Regions from separate parts of the Pseudomonas sp. GM102 genome, predicted to be linked through region 2. Evidence: predicted binding sites of a transcription regulator. Region 2 holds the regulator's gene; each other region holds the start of a gene.

Region 1 (3,820 bases), on a different contig from region 2:
GGCTGCAAGCCGTCTACCCTCATCGACGCGGGGTGATGCCAGCAGTGCGCGCTTGGATCGACCATTTGATCGAATCATTCAATGCTTGTGGGGACAGACTGTTATGAAAGCGCGATTAATGAGCGAAGAGGACGTCGCGCAATTTTGCCTGGCGCTGCCTGGTGCGCGGGAGGACTACAAATGGGGTGGCGTGCGGGTGTTTTCGATTGCCGGGAACAAGATGTTCGCCTTGCAAAACCTACGAGGACAGTCCCTGGCTTTCAAAGTCGACAAGGACCTGTTCCTGGGCCATTGCGACCGGCCGGGCATTCACCCGGCGCCGTATCTGGCCCGGGCCCAGTGGGTCATCATGGAAACGCCCTACCCGCTGGGCACCGAAGAGCTGCAAGGCTTGCTGCAACGTTCCCATCAATTGGTGGTGAGCAAGTTGCCCAAGCGCACGCAGGTCGGCTTATTGCTTTAAAGCGCTCTAAAACAACGCAAACAGGTTAGCGCCCAGAAACAGCTGATCGATCCAGAACACCTGATGCATCAGCACGATGAGCCAGAACACCAACTGAAACGAGACTTTGCGGGTCTTGTGCCGAAACGCTTGCTGGGCCAGCAAGGCGCCCGGCCAACCGCCCGCCAGCTCCACCGCGTGCAAGACATTCTCCGGCGTGCGCCAGCTATCGGCGCGGGCCTTGTGTTTGTCACCCCAGTACAGGAAAAACGCCAGCACGCTGACCATGCCGTAGGCCGCCAGGGGAATCACCGACACCCCGTGCAGCCACAGCGACAGCGAGCCAAACAATGGCACTGCGCACAGCACAACGAACACCAGCAGTTTCAGCCGCAGGTTCTGCATGGCGCCCCCGGACTTGCGCCCGGGGTTATTGTTGCGCGCACTGGAATCGTTCATGGCTTGACCGCTGTCCAGTCGACCCAGCCGAATTGCCAGGTGGCCAGGATTAGCAGACCGAACGCAATGCGATACCAGGCGAATGTCGCGTAGCTGTGACTGGCAATGAAGATCAGCAGACCCCGGACAGCAATCATCGCGCAGACAAAGGCAGTGATGAAGCCAATGGCGAATACCGGAAAATCAGCCGGCACAAACAGGTCGCGGTATTTGTAACCCGAGTACACCGCAGCCCCGACCATGGTCGGCATGGCGAGGAAGAACGAGAATTCGGTGGCCGTTTTGCGCGACAACCCGAACAGCAAGCCGCCAATGATCGTCGAGCCGGAACGCGAAGTCCCGGGGATCATCGCCAGGCACTGGGCGAAGCCGACTTTGAGAGCGTCTTTCCAGGTAATGTCATCGACGCTTTCAGCATGCACTTCATGCTGACGACGTTCGGCCCACAACATCACGACCCCGCCCACGACCAATGCGGTAGCCACGGTAATCGGGTTGAACAGGTACTCGTGAATCAAGTCGGCAAAAATCACCCCCAATACCACGGCCGGCAGGAAGGCAATCAACAGGTTCGCGGTAAAGCGTCGAGCGCTGGGCTGCGTCGGCAAACCGATGACCACGTCGAAGATCTTGCGGCGAAACTGCCAGACCACCGCGAGGATCGCGCCGAGCTGAATGATGATATTAAAAGCCATGGCCCGCTCGCCCCCAAAGTTGAGCAAGTCCGCCACAATGATCTGGTGCCCGGTACTGGAAATGGGCAAGAACTCCGTCAACCCTTCTACAACGCCTAAAATCAATGCCTGAAAGGCCGTCCAAAGATCCATCAATCCCCCAAGAAACAATGCCCCCAGGCATGCTCCGTTAATAATGTATAAGCGTTAACTGCGTTCAACCTTAGCTGAATCCACACGCGCACAAGCTCCACGCAAAACCGTAGAAACTGCGTAAAAAAAGACTTGGGCTCAGGTTTTTCCGTGCGGGGCCGAAATCCTATCAGACAAGCCTCGTTTACGCTGCCGCGTAATAGGACCTGAGTCGGATAGGCCCGATCGGCAACGTGTGATTGGATGCTGGCGATCGTTTATTACAAGAACAAGAAACCGGAGTAACCGCGTTATGAACAGCTTGCGCAGTGTGTCGATCAGCCGACGCTTGTGGCTCATCTTGATCGTGGCCGTGGTGATGCTATTGACGTTGGGCGTGTTGATGCTCAAGCAGATTCACGACGACCTTTATCAGGCCAAGGCCCAAAAGACCCAGCACGTGGTGCAGACCGCCAGTGGCATCCTCACCTACTATCACGGCCTGGAAACTGCCGGCACCCTCACCCGCGACGCCGCGCAAAAGCAGGCACTGACCGCCGTGCGCGGTTTGCGCTACGACCAGAATGACTATTTCTGGATCAATGATCTGACGCCCGTCATGGTCATGCACCCGACCAATCCGAAACTTGAAAGCCAGAACCTTTCAACGATTCGCGACCCCGACGGTTTCGCGCTGTTCAACGAGATGGTCGCCATTGCCAAGGCCAAGGGTGCCGGCATGGTCGATTACCGCTGGCCGAAACCGGGCGCCAGCGCACCGGTGGAAAAAACCTCCTACGTGAAACTGTTCGAGCCTTGGGGTTGGGTGATAGGTTCGGGCGTGTACATCGATGACATGCAGGCCGAGTTTTATGCACAGGTCTGGAAAGCGTCGTTCGTGGGCCTGGTGATTGCCCTGATCATGGCGTTGCTGGTGATCATGATTGCCCGCAGCATCGTGCGCCCGCTCCAGGAAACCGTGAACGCCATGGCCAACATTGCCAGCGGTGAAAGCGACCTGACCCGCAGCCTCGATACCCACGGCCAGGACGAAGTCACGCAACTGGCCCGGCACTTCAACGCCTTCACCGCGAAACTGCGCCTGGTGATCAGTCAGTTGCAGGTGTCCGCCGGTGCGCTGGGCCAGTCTTCCAATGAACTGGGCAACGATGCCGCGCAAGCCCAGCAACGCAGCCAGCAACAATCGCAGCAAATGGAGCTGGTGGCGACCGCGATCAACGAAGTGACCTATGGTGTGCAGGATGTGGCCAAAAACGCCGAACACGCGGCCAGTGAAATGCGCAATGCCGAGTCTCAGGCACAGCAGGGGCAGGTCAATATCGATGGCAGCTTGCAGCAGATCGACAAACTGTCTGCGACCATCGATCAAGCCGTTGAAGTGATTCGTACGCTGGCCGCCGAAAGCACGCAAATCGGCAGCGTTCTGGAAGTGATCCGCTCCATCGCCGAGCAAACCAACCTGCTGGCCCTCAACGCTGCGATCGAAGCCGCTCGGGCCGGCGAGCAAGGTCGTGGGTTTGCGGTGGTCGCCGATGAAGTGCGCCTGTTGGCCCAGCGCACTCAAAAGTCGACGGCGGAAATCCAGTCGATGATCGAACGCCTGCAAAGCCATTCCGAAGCGGCGGTCAAGGTGATTGGCGACAGCAGCCGTGCCTCACAACTGACCATCGAGCAGGCCGGCCTGGCCGGTGCCAGCCTGAATGCCATCGGCCAGGCCTTGCGCAACCTCAACGGGTTGAACGCCTCGATTGCCAGTGCGACCTTGCAGCAGGCCCACGTGGTGGAAGACATCAATCAGAACGTCACCCAGGCAGCCGGGTTGTCCCATAGCACGGCACTGGCGGCCGAACAGTCGAGCGTGGCCAGCGTTCATCTCAAGGAATTGAGCGAGCAGTTGAACGGGTTGCTGAAGCAGTTTCGGGTGTAATCCCTCCCTGAACCCGGCATTGCCCCCCTGTAGGAGCGAGGCTTGCCCGCGAAAAACGATGACGCGCAGTATCTGAAACCGCGGTGCGTTCTTCGCGGGCAAGCCTCGCTCCTACAGGGGGCAAGCCCCCATTCCCCACAATCCGGGTACAATTCGCCTCCTCAT
Region 2 (3,820 bases):
GTTCCGAACATGGAACTCGAGGACGAGCTGCGCAAGACCCAGTCGCGGATCGTCACCGCCCAGGCCGAACTGAGCCTGCGTGGCGATGGCGAGAGCGACAAGAGCACCAATCGCCAGTTGTTCGCCGGCCTGCCGTTGACCGCCGCCGAGCCGCTGATCGAGCCGACGCTGGCCGAGCCTCGGCGTCCGGCACCTGCGCCTGCCGCAGCGACCGGCGTCGACCTGCGTGCGTTCGACTCGATGCGTTTCGAGCTCAACAGCCTGCGTGAACTGATGGAAGTGCAACTTGGCTCGCTGGCTTGGAATCAGTTGCAAGGCAGCCGTCCGGCCCAGGCCAACCTCTGGCGTCGCTTGCAACGCATCGGCCTGTCCGGCCCGTTGTCGCGCGATCTGCTGGCGCTGATTACCGACATTGAAGAGCCCCGTCAGGCCTGGCGCATGTTGCTCGCGCACCTGGCGCGGATGATCACCACCCCGGAAGTCGAGCCACTGGAAGAGGGCGGCGTGATTGCCATGGTCGGCCCGGCCGGCATGGGCAAGACCACCACGCTGGCCAAGCTGGCGGCTCGTTACGTGCTCAAGTACGGCGCGCAGAACATCGCGCTGGTCAGCATGGACAGCTATCGCATCGGCGCTCAGGAACAGCTCAAGACCCTCGGCCGGATCCTCAACGTGTCGGTCACCCACGTCGATCCGGGCCAATCCTTGGTGCAGGCGCTGGAGCCTTTGCTGCGCAAACGCGTGGTGCTGATCGATACCGCCGGCCTGCAGGCCAGCGATCCGGCACTGCGCATGCAGCTTGAAAGCCTGGCCGGACGCGGCATCAAATCAAAAAATTATCTGGTCTTGGCAACCACCAGCCAGAAACAGGTTCTAACTGCCGCTTATCACAGTTACAAACGTTGCGGCCTTGCTGGCTGCATCCTGACTAAACTGGATGAAACGGCAAGCTTGGGCGAGGTGTTGAGCCTGGCCATCAGTCATGAATTGCCGGTGGCTTACCTCACCGATGGCCCGCGGATTCCGGATGATTTGCATCTGCCGCGCCGTCATCAGTTGGTCAGCCGTGCCGTTAGCGTGCAAATGCAGGAAGAACCCAGCGAAGAAGCCATGGCTGATATGTTCGCTGACCTTTACCACAGTCCGACCAAGCGGGTTGGCTGAGGTATTTAATGAACGGTTTTTGTACCTACATCGATGGTCTGCCATGCATTGTTCAGTTGGTGAACGCGCAGCCAGTAATGTGGCCTCCGTCTAAGTAAGACAAGGTAAAGAAAATAACATGGGCAGCATGCATCCCGTACAGGTGATCGCGGTGACCGGCGGCAAAGGTGGCGTCGGGAAGACTAACGTGTCAGTGAACTTGTCCCTGGCTCTAGCTGAGCTCGGCCGGCGCGTCATGCTGCTGGATGCCGATCTGGGGCTGGCGAACGTTGACGTCCTGCTGGGGCTGACACCCAAACGTACCCTGGCCGACGTGATCGAAGGCCGCTGTGAGCTGCGCGATGTGCTGTTGCAAGGGCCCGGCGGTATTCGCATCGTCCCGGCCGCATCCGGCACCCAGAGCATGGTTCATCTGAGCCCGGCCCAGCATGCCGGCCTGATCCAGGCCTTCAGCGACATCGGCGACAACCTCGACGTATTGGTGATCGACACCGCTGCGGGCATTGGTGACTCGGTGGTCAGTTTCGTCCGCGCAGCGCAAGAAGTCTTGCTGGTGGTGTGCGACGAGCCGACCTCGATCACCGACGCCTACGCGCTGATCAAACTGCTGAACCGCGACTACGGCATGAACCGTTTCCGCGTCCTGGCCAACATGGCGCAGAGCCCGCAGGAAGGCCGCAACCTGTTCGCCAAGTTGACCAAGGTCACGGATCGTTTCCTTGACGTCGCCTTGCAATATGTCGGTGCGGTGCCTTACGACGAAAGCGTACGCAAGGCCGTGCAGAAACAGCGTGCCGTCTACGAAGCCTTTCCGCGTTCCAAGTGCGCCCTGGCGTTCAAGGCCATTGCGCAGAAGGTCGATACCTGGCCACTGCCGGCCAACCCACGCGGGCACCTGGAGTTTTTCGTCGAGCGCCTCGTGCAACAAACGGCAGGACCCGTCCTATGACAGCCAGTGGCTACAACCTCTACAAGAAGTCGGCACGTGACGCGCAGTACGAGCTGATCGAGCGTTACGCGCCACTGGTCAAACGCATTGCCTACCACTTGCTGGCGCGTTTGCCGGCCAGTGTCCAGGTCGAAGACCTGATCCAGGCCGGGATGATCGGCCTGCTTGAAGTATCAACCAAATATGACGCCAGCAAAGGCGCGAGTTTCGAGACGTACGCGGGCATTCGAATCCGCGGCGCGATGCTCGATGAAGTGCGCAAGGGGGACTGGGCTCCACGTTCGGTTCACCGCAATACCCGTATGGTCAGCGACGCGATTCGCTCGATTGAAGCTAAAACCGGCCGTGACGCTAAAGATCATGAGGTTGCGGCCGAACTCCAATTGAGTCTCGACGATTATTACGGGATTTTGAACGACACCCTCGGCAGCCGGTTATTCAGTTTCGACGATCTGTTACAGGACGGCGAACACGAAGGGCTGCATGAGGATGGCGCCAGTGCTCATCTCGAGCCGTCACGCGATCTGGAAGATGAACGCTTCCAGGCGGCGCTGGCGGACGCGATTGCCAATTTGCCGGAGCGTGAGCGACTGGTGTTGGCGCTGTACTACGACGAAGAGTTGAATCTCAAGGAAATCGGTGAGGTCCTGGGGGTCAGCGAATCGCGGGTCAGCCAGTTACACAGCCAGTGCGCGGCCCGTTTGCGGGGGCGTTTGGGGGAGTGGCGAGCGCGCTGAAGGCAGTGTGGGGACACTGCGAATGGAGCCGGTGTGGTGTTGAACTGCGCCGGTCTCGATCTGTTGTGCTCCAGACAGTCATTGAGTGCTTTGCCGGATTGATTGAAATGGCGCGTCCAGGTGCTGGGCGCGTTTAAGACTGCTTGGAGGTCGAATTGGACAAGAACATGAAAATCCTCATCGTTGATGACTTCTCAACGATGCGGCGGATCATAAAAAACCTGTTGCGTGATCTTGGGTTCACCAACACGGTCGAGGCTGACGATGGCACCACTGCCATTCCGGTTCTCAACAGTGGGAGCATCGACTTTCTGGTAACGGACTGGAACATGCCTGGCATGACCGGTATCGATCTGCTGCGTCACGTGCGCGCTGATGAAAAGCTCAAGCACCTTCCGGTGCTGATGGTGACCGCTGAAGCCAAGCGCGAGCAAATCATCGAAGCGGCCCAGGCCGGTGTAAATGGCTATGTGGTCAAACCCTTCACGGCCCAGGCGTTGAAAGAAAAAATCGAGAAGATTTTCGAACGCATCGGTTGATGGACTGCGCCACGGGGGAGCTATGGAGCATAAAGAATCTTCAATGGGCGATTTTGAATCGACCCTGAAAAAACACGCGGTCGAACTGGTCGAGAGCCTTGAAAAAGGCAGGTTTGGCGATGCGGTGCAATTGATCCATGAGCTCAATCAGACCCGTGACCGCGGCCTGTACCAGGAAGTAGGCAAGCTCACCCGCGAGCTGCATAGCGCGATCGTCAATTTCCAGATTGACCCGCACATGCCGCAAGCCGAGGAAGTGTCTCAGATCACGGATGCCACCGAGCGCCTGGGTTATGTGGTCAAGCTGACCGAGGCCGCGGCGAACCGCACCATGGACCTGGTGGAAAACGCCACGCCGCTGATCAACAGCCTGAGCGACGAAGCTCAGGCGCTAAGCACGGATTGGGGACGGTTCATGCGTCGCGAAGTCG
Region 3 (3,820 bases), on a different contig from region 2:
CACCCTGCCCTTGCGTCGGCGCTGGCGCAGGTTCGGCACCTTGCGAACCTTCGATCGCACGCTGGGCTTTCTTGGTCAGCACCACGATGTCGATGCGGCGGTTGACCGGATTGAACGGGTTTTCCCGGTCGAACAGCGCCGACGAGGCATAACCCACGACTCGCGCTACTTGAGAGTCCGGATAGCTGCCGGCGATCAATGCACGGCGAGCCGCGTTGGCTCGGTTGGCCGAGAGTTCCCAGTTGCCGAAGTCGCCGGTGCCCGAGTACGGCTTGGCATCGGTGTGGCCGCTGATGCTGATCTTGTTCGGCACCGCTTTGATGGTGTCGGCCATGGCCAGCAGAATGTCTTCGAAATACGGCTTCAGACGCGCACTGCCGGAGTCGAACATCGGGCGGTTTTCGGCGTCCACAATCTGGATGCGCAAACCGTCCTGGGTAATCTCGAAGAGGATCTGGTCCTTGAACTTTTGCAACTGCGGGTTTTCTTCGACCTTGTTCTGCAACTCTTGCAGCAGCAGTTCCAGACGCTCTTTCTCGACCAGCTCGGCCATGCCTTCGACCTGCTCGGAGTCGATGGTCACCTTGTCCGGCTGAGGCTGGGACTTCACCTCGGGGTTGAGGGTGTTCTCCGGCGCCAGGGTCGGCGAGCCGCCCAGATCGATGATGTACGGCGTACCGCTTTCGGAAAAACCGACCGGGTCCTTGAAGTAACCGGCGATGGCAATCTTCTGTTCCGGTGTTGCCGTGGACAACAGCCACAACACCAGGAAGAACGCCATCATCGCCGTCGCGAAGTCCGCGAAGGCGATTTTCCAGGAGCCCCCGTGATGCCCGCCCGCGTATTTCTTTACGCGCTTGATGATTATCGGCTGGTTATTTTCCATGACTTAGCGACCGCGAACCGCTTGTTCCAGCTCAGCGAAGCTAGGACGGTGCGCCGGGTACAGAACCTTGCGACCGAATTCCACTGCCAGCGATGGCGGCATGCCAGAAGCCGAAGCCACCAGCGAGGCCTTGATGGCTTCGTAGACGTTCAGTTCTTCCTTGGCATCGTGGGCCAGGGCATGGGCCAGCGGACCAAAGAAGCCGTAGGCGGCGAGAATACCGAAGAAGGTCCCCACCAGTGCCGCACCTACGTGCACGCCGATCATTTTCTGGTCGCTTTCACCCAGGGAGGCCATGGTCACCACGATACCCAATACGGCCGCGACAATACCGAAACCGGGCATCGCGTCGGCGATGCCATTCACCGCGTGGGAAGGATGATCCAAGTCTTCCTTAAGGCTGGTCAGCTCCATGTCGAACAAGCCTTCGAGCTCATGGGGAGCCATGTTGCCGGAGGACATGATGCGCAGGTAATCGCAGATGTACGCAGTCATGCGGTCATCTTTCAGGACTGCCGGGTACTTGGCGAAGATCGGGCTCGCGGCGGCATCTTCGATGTCGCCTTCGATCGCCATCATGCCTTCGCGGCGGCTCTTGTTGAGGATCTCGTAAATCAGACCCAGCACTTCCAGATAGAAAGTGTGATTGAAACGCGAGCTGAACATTCCCAAGGCTTTCTTGAGAACGTGCTTGACCATATGACCAGGGTTGGCCTGCAGGAATGCGCCGAGGGCCGCACCACCGATAATCATCACCTCGAAAGGCTGAATAAGGGCGGCAATCTTGCCGTGGGAGAGCACGTATCCGCCGAGCACGCTCGCGAATACGACGATGATGCCGAGAATTTTAGCCATAGGTAGGAGAGCACTTACTGAGTCGGGTTCAAGGTCATATTCGGAAGTTAAAAAATCTCTTCTTCTCCTTATCGGCAAAACTGCGCCAGACTATAGCCAGTTCAATCGAAAAGCTAAATTAGCCCGCGCAGGGATAGGTAATGCAGACAATGATCGCGTGCAACCATGGCTAACGAAACGAACGTCCCAACGCCAAAACCAACCACGCTCGAAGGCTGGGTCAAGCTTCTCGATGGCGTACGCCTGCCGGTTCCGCAAGCCAGTCACGACCAAGTCTGCAAAGCCATCCGCGACAACCGCAGCTCGCTACGAGACATCGCCGAACTGATGCAGGACAGCCCGGCCCTGGCCTTGAGCGTGATTCGCGAAGCTAACCGCCATACCCATGGCAGCATGACCGAGCCTGCTGAAAATCTTGAAGTGGCGATCAATCGGCTCGGCTTGAAACGCACCGAAGAATTGCTCGAGCGCCTGCCCGCCGAACCCCAATCGCAGCTCCCTGTCGCCTTGCGCCAGCTTCAGTTGATCAGCCAGCACGCCACCCAACAAGCCAATGGTTTTTTTGCCGGTCGCCTGGCGCGGTTATGGCAGGACATCCACTGGGGCAGCCTACTGTTTCTTTCGCCACTGTGGCCCATGGCGTTGATCCATCCGCAGTTGCTTGAAGAATGGGAGCTGCGAGTCATCCATAAAGGCGAGTCGGCGCGCAAAGTCGAAAAGCAATTGTTCGGCGTGCGCCTGCTGGAAATCTGTCTGGCGCTGGTGGATGTCTGGCGTTTGCCGATCTGGGTGCAGCAGGGTTATCGGCTGCTGCGGAGCGAACAACGCGAACTGGTGAAAGTCCTGCGCATCGCGCGTGACAGCGATCACCCGCTACGCCAACAGAATCGTCTCGATGACGACCCGACGCTACGCCGCTGGCTCAATCAGCCGGCCAATACCGTGCTGCTGGCCAACGGTCTGGCGTTGTCGGCACAACAGGGCTGGGACAGTCCTCACTGTGAACGCTGGCAGTACCTGGCCAGCCTTTACCTGCAGATGCCGATGGATGAAGTGCAACAACAATTGCACCAACAGGCCGCTAACAGTGCGCGCCAACACGCCATGCCGGACCTCTGGCACCCGGCCGAAGCGTTGATCTGGCCGTCGGGCATCAACCGTGTTCACAGCGGTTTGCTGCCAGCCCCGGCACCCACCGCTGAAGACCTGGCGAAGTGGCGTAAACAATGCGCCGAATTGCTGGTGGAGCCGAGCCCTTTTACCAATGCCATGCACTTGACCAGCTCGGCCCGAGACGCCCTGGTGGCGTGTGGCATGCGGCGGGTGATGATCCTGATGGCCGACCGCACGCACGCTAATCTGCGCGCGCACCAGACCGCCGGGCTGCCCAAGGAAGTGGCCGGCCTGAACCTGGTGGTCAGCCAAAGCACCGTGCTGCAACGCCTGCTCGCACAACAGGCCCAGGTGCGCCTGACGCCGGCCAACAACGCACAATTCTCGGCCCTGCTGCCGGCCAGCCTGCGTAAACAGTTCAGCGGTGAACACTTGCTGCTGCGCTCCCTGGTCAACAACGGTCGGGTGATCATGATCGTGGTGGCGGATCAGGGCGGCGGGCCGTTCTCGGAAATCACCGTGCAAGCGTTCGGCAAAACCGCACAGTGCATCGAAAAAGCCCTGCACAGCTTCAGCCATCGCTAGGGGCTGATGCCAGTCAGTTAAGAAAAGGACGTGCCAAATGCCATGTTTGTGGCGAGGGGGCTTGCCCCCGTTCGGCTGCGAAGCAGTCGCAAATCCAGTGGATGCAGTGTGCCTGGCAGAATGAGGTTGTAGGTTTTAGGACTGCTTCGCAGTCCCACGGGGGCAAGCCCCCTCGCCACAAGCCCGTGCCGAAATAACTGATAACAGGCCCTCATGACGCTGCGCTACAATCCTCCCCTTTGTGCTCTGGAGACCTCACATGTCTGACTTCTCTGGCTTGGCGTTGGTGATCGAGCCGAGCGACCTGCTCCCGCGTCTCGACTCCCGCGAACTGATTCTGGTGGATCTGACCAGCAGCGCCCGCTATGCCGCAGGGCATAT
Region 4 (3,820 bases), on a different contig from region 2:
ATTGCAGGAAGAAATCGTTCGTCACGAGCGTGAGTACTCGGACCTCGAAGAAATCTGGAACTCGGAAAAAGCCGAAGTCCAGGGTTCGGCACAGATCCAGCAGAAGATCGAACAGTCCCGTCAGGAACTGGAGGCCGCACGCCGTAAAGGCGACCTGAACCGCATGGCCGAGCTGCAATACGGGGTGATCCCGGACCTGGAGCGCAGCCTGCAAATGGTCGACCAGCACGGCAAAAGCGAAAACCAGTTGCTGCGTAGCAAGGTGACTGAAGAAGAGATCGCCGAAGTCGTGTCGAAGTGGACCGGCATCCCCGTGGCGAAAATGCTCGAGGGCGAGCGCGAAAAACTGATGAAGATGGAAAGCCTGTTGCACCAGCGTGTGATCGGTCAGGACGAAGCGGTGATCGCTGTCTCCAACGCGGTGCGGCGTTCCCGCGCCGGGTTGTCCGACCCGAATCGCCCGAGCGGTTCGTTCATGTTCCTCGGCCCGACCGGTGTCGGCAAAACCGAGCTGTGCAAGGCGCTGGCCGAGTTCCTGTTCGATACCGAAGAGGCGATGGTGCGGATCGACATGTCCGAGTTCATGGAAAAACATTCCGTGGCTCGACTGATCGGCGCGCCACCGGGCTACGTGGGCTATGAAGAGGGCGGTTACCTGACCGAGGCGGTGCGTCGCAAGCCTTATTCGGTGATCCTCCTGGACGAGGTCGAGAAGGCCCACCCGGACGTGTTCAACATCTTGCTGCAAGTGCTTGAAGATGGCCGTTTGACCGACAGCCATGGCCGCACGGTGGATTTCAAGAATACCGTGATCGTCATGACCTCCAACCTTGGCTCGGTGCAGATCCAGGAGCTGGTAGGGGATCGCGAAGCGCAGCGCGCGGCGGTGATGGATGCGATTTCCACGCACTTCCGGCCGGAGTTCATCAACCGGGTTGACGAAGTGGTGATTTTCGAGCCGCTGGCTCGGGATCAGATCGCCGGCATTACCGAGATCCAGTTGGGTCGCCTGCGTAGCCGCCTGACCGAGCGAGAGCTGAAGCTTGAGCTCAGTCCGGAAGCGATGGATAAGCTGATCGCCGTTGGTTACGACCCAGTCTATGGCGCACGGCCGCTGAAGCGGGCGATCCAGCGCTGGATCGAGAACCCATTGGCACAGCTGATTCTGTCGGGTCGATTCATGCCCGGCGATACCGCCAAAGGTGTCGTGGAAAACGACGAAATCGTTTTCGTCTGACGCTCGGCGGCAGTTCCATAAAAGGAGGCCTCGCATTGCGAGGCCTTTTTTTCGCCAGGCTGTTGAACTCAAAGGAAAAGGCTTGTAAAGTGCGCCCCGCAGTAAGTCACCCCGAGGGGTTTCTGCTCCCCAAGCAGGAATCTGAAATAAGTTGCAAATCATTAACTTGAAAGCAATTTAGGGGGTTGACAGAGGTGCTTAAGATTGTAGAATAGCGCGCCTCAGACACACGAACGCAGCGATGCGAACGGGTCGAAGAGGTGAAGCAAGCTTCACAGTTGTAAATTGAAATATCAGTTGTAATTGAAATATGTAGTTCCGTGATAGCTCAGTCGGTAGAGCAAATGACTGTTAATCATTGGGTCCCAGGTTCGAGTCCTGGTCACGGAGCCAATTTCAAACCGGGGTATAGCGCAGTCCGGTAGCGCGCCTGCTTTGGGAGCAGGATGTCAGGAGTTCGAATCCCCTTACCCCGACCATTTTTGGGTCGTTAGCTCAGTTGGTAGAGCAGTTGGCTTTTAACCAATTGGTCGTAGGTTCGAATCCCACACGACCCACCATTTTTGAAACCAGTTAACGCTGGGATCAGATCTTAAGATCAGACGCCAAAAGCTCTGCTCGCAGAAGGCGCCTTTCAAAGGTGCCTTTTTTTTACCGGGGTATAGCGCAGTCCGGTAGCGCGCCTGCTTTGGGAGCAGGATGTCAGGAGTTCGAATCCCCTTACCCCGACCATATTAAAAATCCTCGTATCGAAAGATACGGGGATTTTTTTTGTTTTCGATTTTTTGTCTTCGAGAAATAACACTTCAGTCATCGTACAACTTGCCGATAACGAGGCGATGGGGTACTGCCGAAACAACGCCCCTTATCTAAGCCACTACAAAAAAAGGGCGTTCGTTATGGTGCTTCGACAGTTAAATATCGCTCCTCGGGCAGCCTTGGGGTTTGCCCTGATCGCCGTATTGGTCGCTTTGCTCGGGATTTTTGCCCTGGGGCAGATGTCGAGCATTCGTGACAGCGAGTTGGCGGTGGAGAAGCAATGGTTGCCGAGCATTCGCGGCGGTGACGAGATCCGCGAAATCATGCTGCGCATCCGTACCATTTCCCTGCGCATGGCCCTGGATCAGGATCCGAAGAACATCCCTGTCTACCGCGGCCAGATGGACACTCGCGACAAAGAGTTGAGCGAGAAGATTGCGGCGTATGACAGGTTGGTCAACACAGTCGAAGGCAAAGCCTTGTATGACCAGTTCAAAACCACCTTCGCGGCTTATCGTTCCGGTATTGCTCAATCGTTCTCCCTGGCCGAACAGGGACGCCGCGACGAATTGACCAAACTGCTGCTGATCGACATGAAAACCGTGGTCGATGGCTCGGGTAAACAGCTCAATGACCTGGCGGATCTGTTCGCCAAACAAGTCGCCGCCGAGAGCCAGAAATCTGCAGCGCATTACGAAACATCGAGGATGATCGTCAGCCTGTTTATCGCATTGGCGGGATTAGCCACCGTCGGCCTGGCCATGCTGCTGACCCGCAGCATCGTCAAACCTTTGAGCGAAGCGTTGCATGCCGCAGAAAACGTGGCGCGAGGCGATCTGACTTGCCCCATCGAAACCCATGGTAACGACGAAGTGAGCCGCTTGCTCCAGGCGCTGGCGACCATGCAACACAACCTGCGTGAAACTTTGCAGGGCATCAGCGGTTCGGCGGCGCAACTGGCGACGGCGGCCGATGAGTTGAACGCAGTCACCCTCGACAGTACGCAGAACCTGCAACAGCAGAACAACGAGATTGAGCAAGCCGCGACGGCCGTCACCGAAATGACCACGGCGGTGGAGGAGGTTGCACGCAACGCGGTGTCTACTTCCGACGCCACACGCCAATCCAGTGAGTCGGCGCACGTCGGTCAAGCGCGGGTCAGCGAAACTGTCAGTGCCATCAGCGCCCTCGCCAGCGATGTGCAGACGACGGGCGGGTTGGTGCAATCGCTGGCCAACCAGTCGCAGGACATTGGCAAGGTACTGGATGTGATTCGGGCCATTGCTGAACAGACCAACCTGCTGGCCCTCAATGCAGCCATCGAAGCGGCCCGCGCTGGCGAAAGCGGTCGAGGTTTCGCGGTGGTCGCCGACGAAGTGCGGGCTCTGGCTTACCGCACGCAGCAATCGACCCAGGAAATCGAGCAAATGGTTCAGGGTATGCGCACCGGTTCAACCCAGGCGCTGGACTCCATGCAAGCCAGTTCCTCGCGCGCGGCCAGTACATTGGCCTTGGCGGAGCGAGCGGGCGAGGCGTTGCAGACCATCACTGAGTCGGTCCACCAGATTCACGAGCGCAATCTGGTGATTGCCAGCGCCGCTGAAGAGCAGGCACAAGTGGCGCGTGAGGTCGATCGCAATCTGGTGAACATTCGCGATTTGTCGGTGCGCTCCGCCGCCAGCGCCGATCAGACCAGTGCCTCAAGCCATGAGCTTTCACAGCTGGCCAATTCATTGCGAACCATGGTGCAGCGCTTCCAGGTGTAAATCCGCCAGACGAAAAAAACCGCGCTTCCCGAAGGAAAAGCGCGGTTTTGTTCTCGCA

Evidence for each region. Region 2 encodes FliA, which starts transcription of late flagellar genes. Its sites were predicted from a motif close to CTAAAGTTTNNNNNNNNNNNGCCGNTAA; they were not measured.
Region 1: a site for FliA is predicted at 1,866-1,893, ahead of PMI18_RS22380 (methyl-accepting chemotaxis protein). Genes of this name have one in related genera too.
Region 3: a site for FliA is predicted at 1,810-1,837, ahead of motA (flagellar motor stator protein MotA). Genes of this name have one in related genera too.
Region 4: a site for FliA is predicted at 2,042-2,069, ahead of PMI18_RS12765 (methyl-accepting chemotaxis protein). Genes of this name have one in related genera too.

What each region holds. Positions count from the first base shown of each region.
Region 1 covers NZ_AKJB01000042.1:22,833-26,652, forward strand. Annotated here, with positions in the region: gene PMI18_RS22400 (LysR substrate-binding domain-containing protein) at 1-107, shown strand, start outside; gene PMI18_RS22395 (MmcQ/YjbR family DNA-binding protein) at 104-463, shown strand; gene PMI18_RS22390 (DUF1294 domain-containing protein) at 470-901, opposite strand; gene PMI18_RS22385 (undecaprenyl-diphosphate phosphatase) at 898-1,728, opposite strand; gene PMI18_RS22380 (methyl-accepting chemotaxis protein) at 2,021-3,655, shown strand.
Region 2 covers NZ_AKJB01000001.1:45,276-49,095, forward strand. Annotated here, with positions in the region: gene flhF (flagellar biosynthesis protein FlhF) at 1-1,164, shown strand, start outside; gene fleN (flagellar synthesis regulator FleN) at 1,283-2,113, shown strand; gene fliA (RNA polymerase sigma factor FliA) at 2,110-2,850, shown strand; gene PMI18_RS28950 (chemotaxis response regulator CheY) at 3,018-3,389, shown strand; gene PMI18_RS28945 (protein phosphatase CheZ) at 3,412-3,820, shown strand, end outside.
Region 3 covers NZ_AKJB01000070.1:60,368-64,187, reverse strand. Annotated here, with positions in the region: gene motB (flagellar motor protein MotB) at 1-886, opposite strand, end outside; gene motA (flagellar motor stator protein MotA) at 890-1,741, opposite strand; gene PMI18_RS11380 (HDOD domain-containing protein) at 1,907-3,439, shown strand; gene PMI18_RS11385 (rhodanese-like domain-containing protein) at 3,699-3,820, shown strand, end outside.
Region 4 covers NZ_AKJB01000064.1:40,471-44,290, forward strand. Annotated here, with positions in the region: gene clpB (ATP-dependent chaperone ClpB) at 1-1,237, shown strand, start outside; tRNA gene PMI18_RS12785 (tRNA-Asn) at 1,555-1,630, shown strand; tRNA gene PMI18_RS12780 (tRNA-Pro) at 1,640-1,716, shown strand; tRNA gene PMI18_RS12775 (tRNA-Lys) at 1,722-1,797, shown strand; tRNA gene PMI18_RS12770 (tRNA-Pro) at 1,893-1,969, shown strand; gene PMI18_RS12765 (methyl-accepting chemotaxis protein) at 2,137-3,762, shown strand.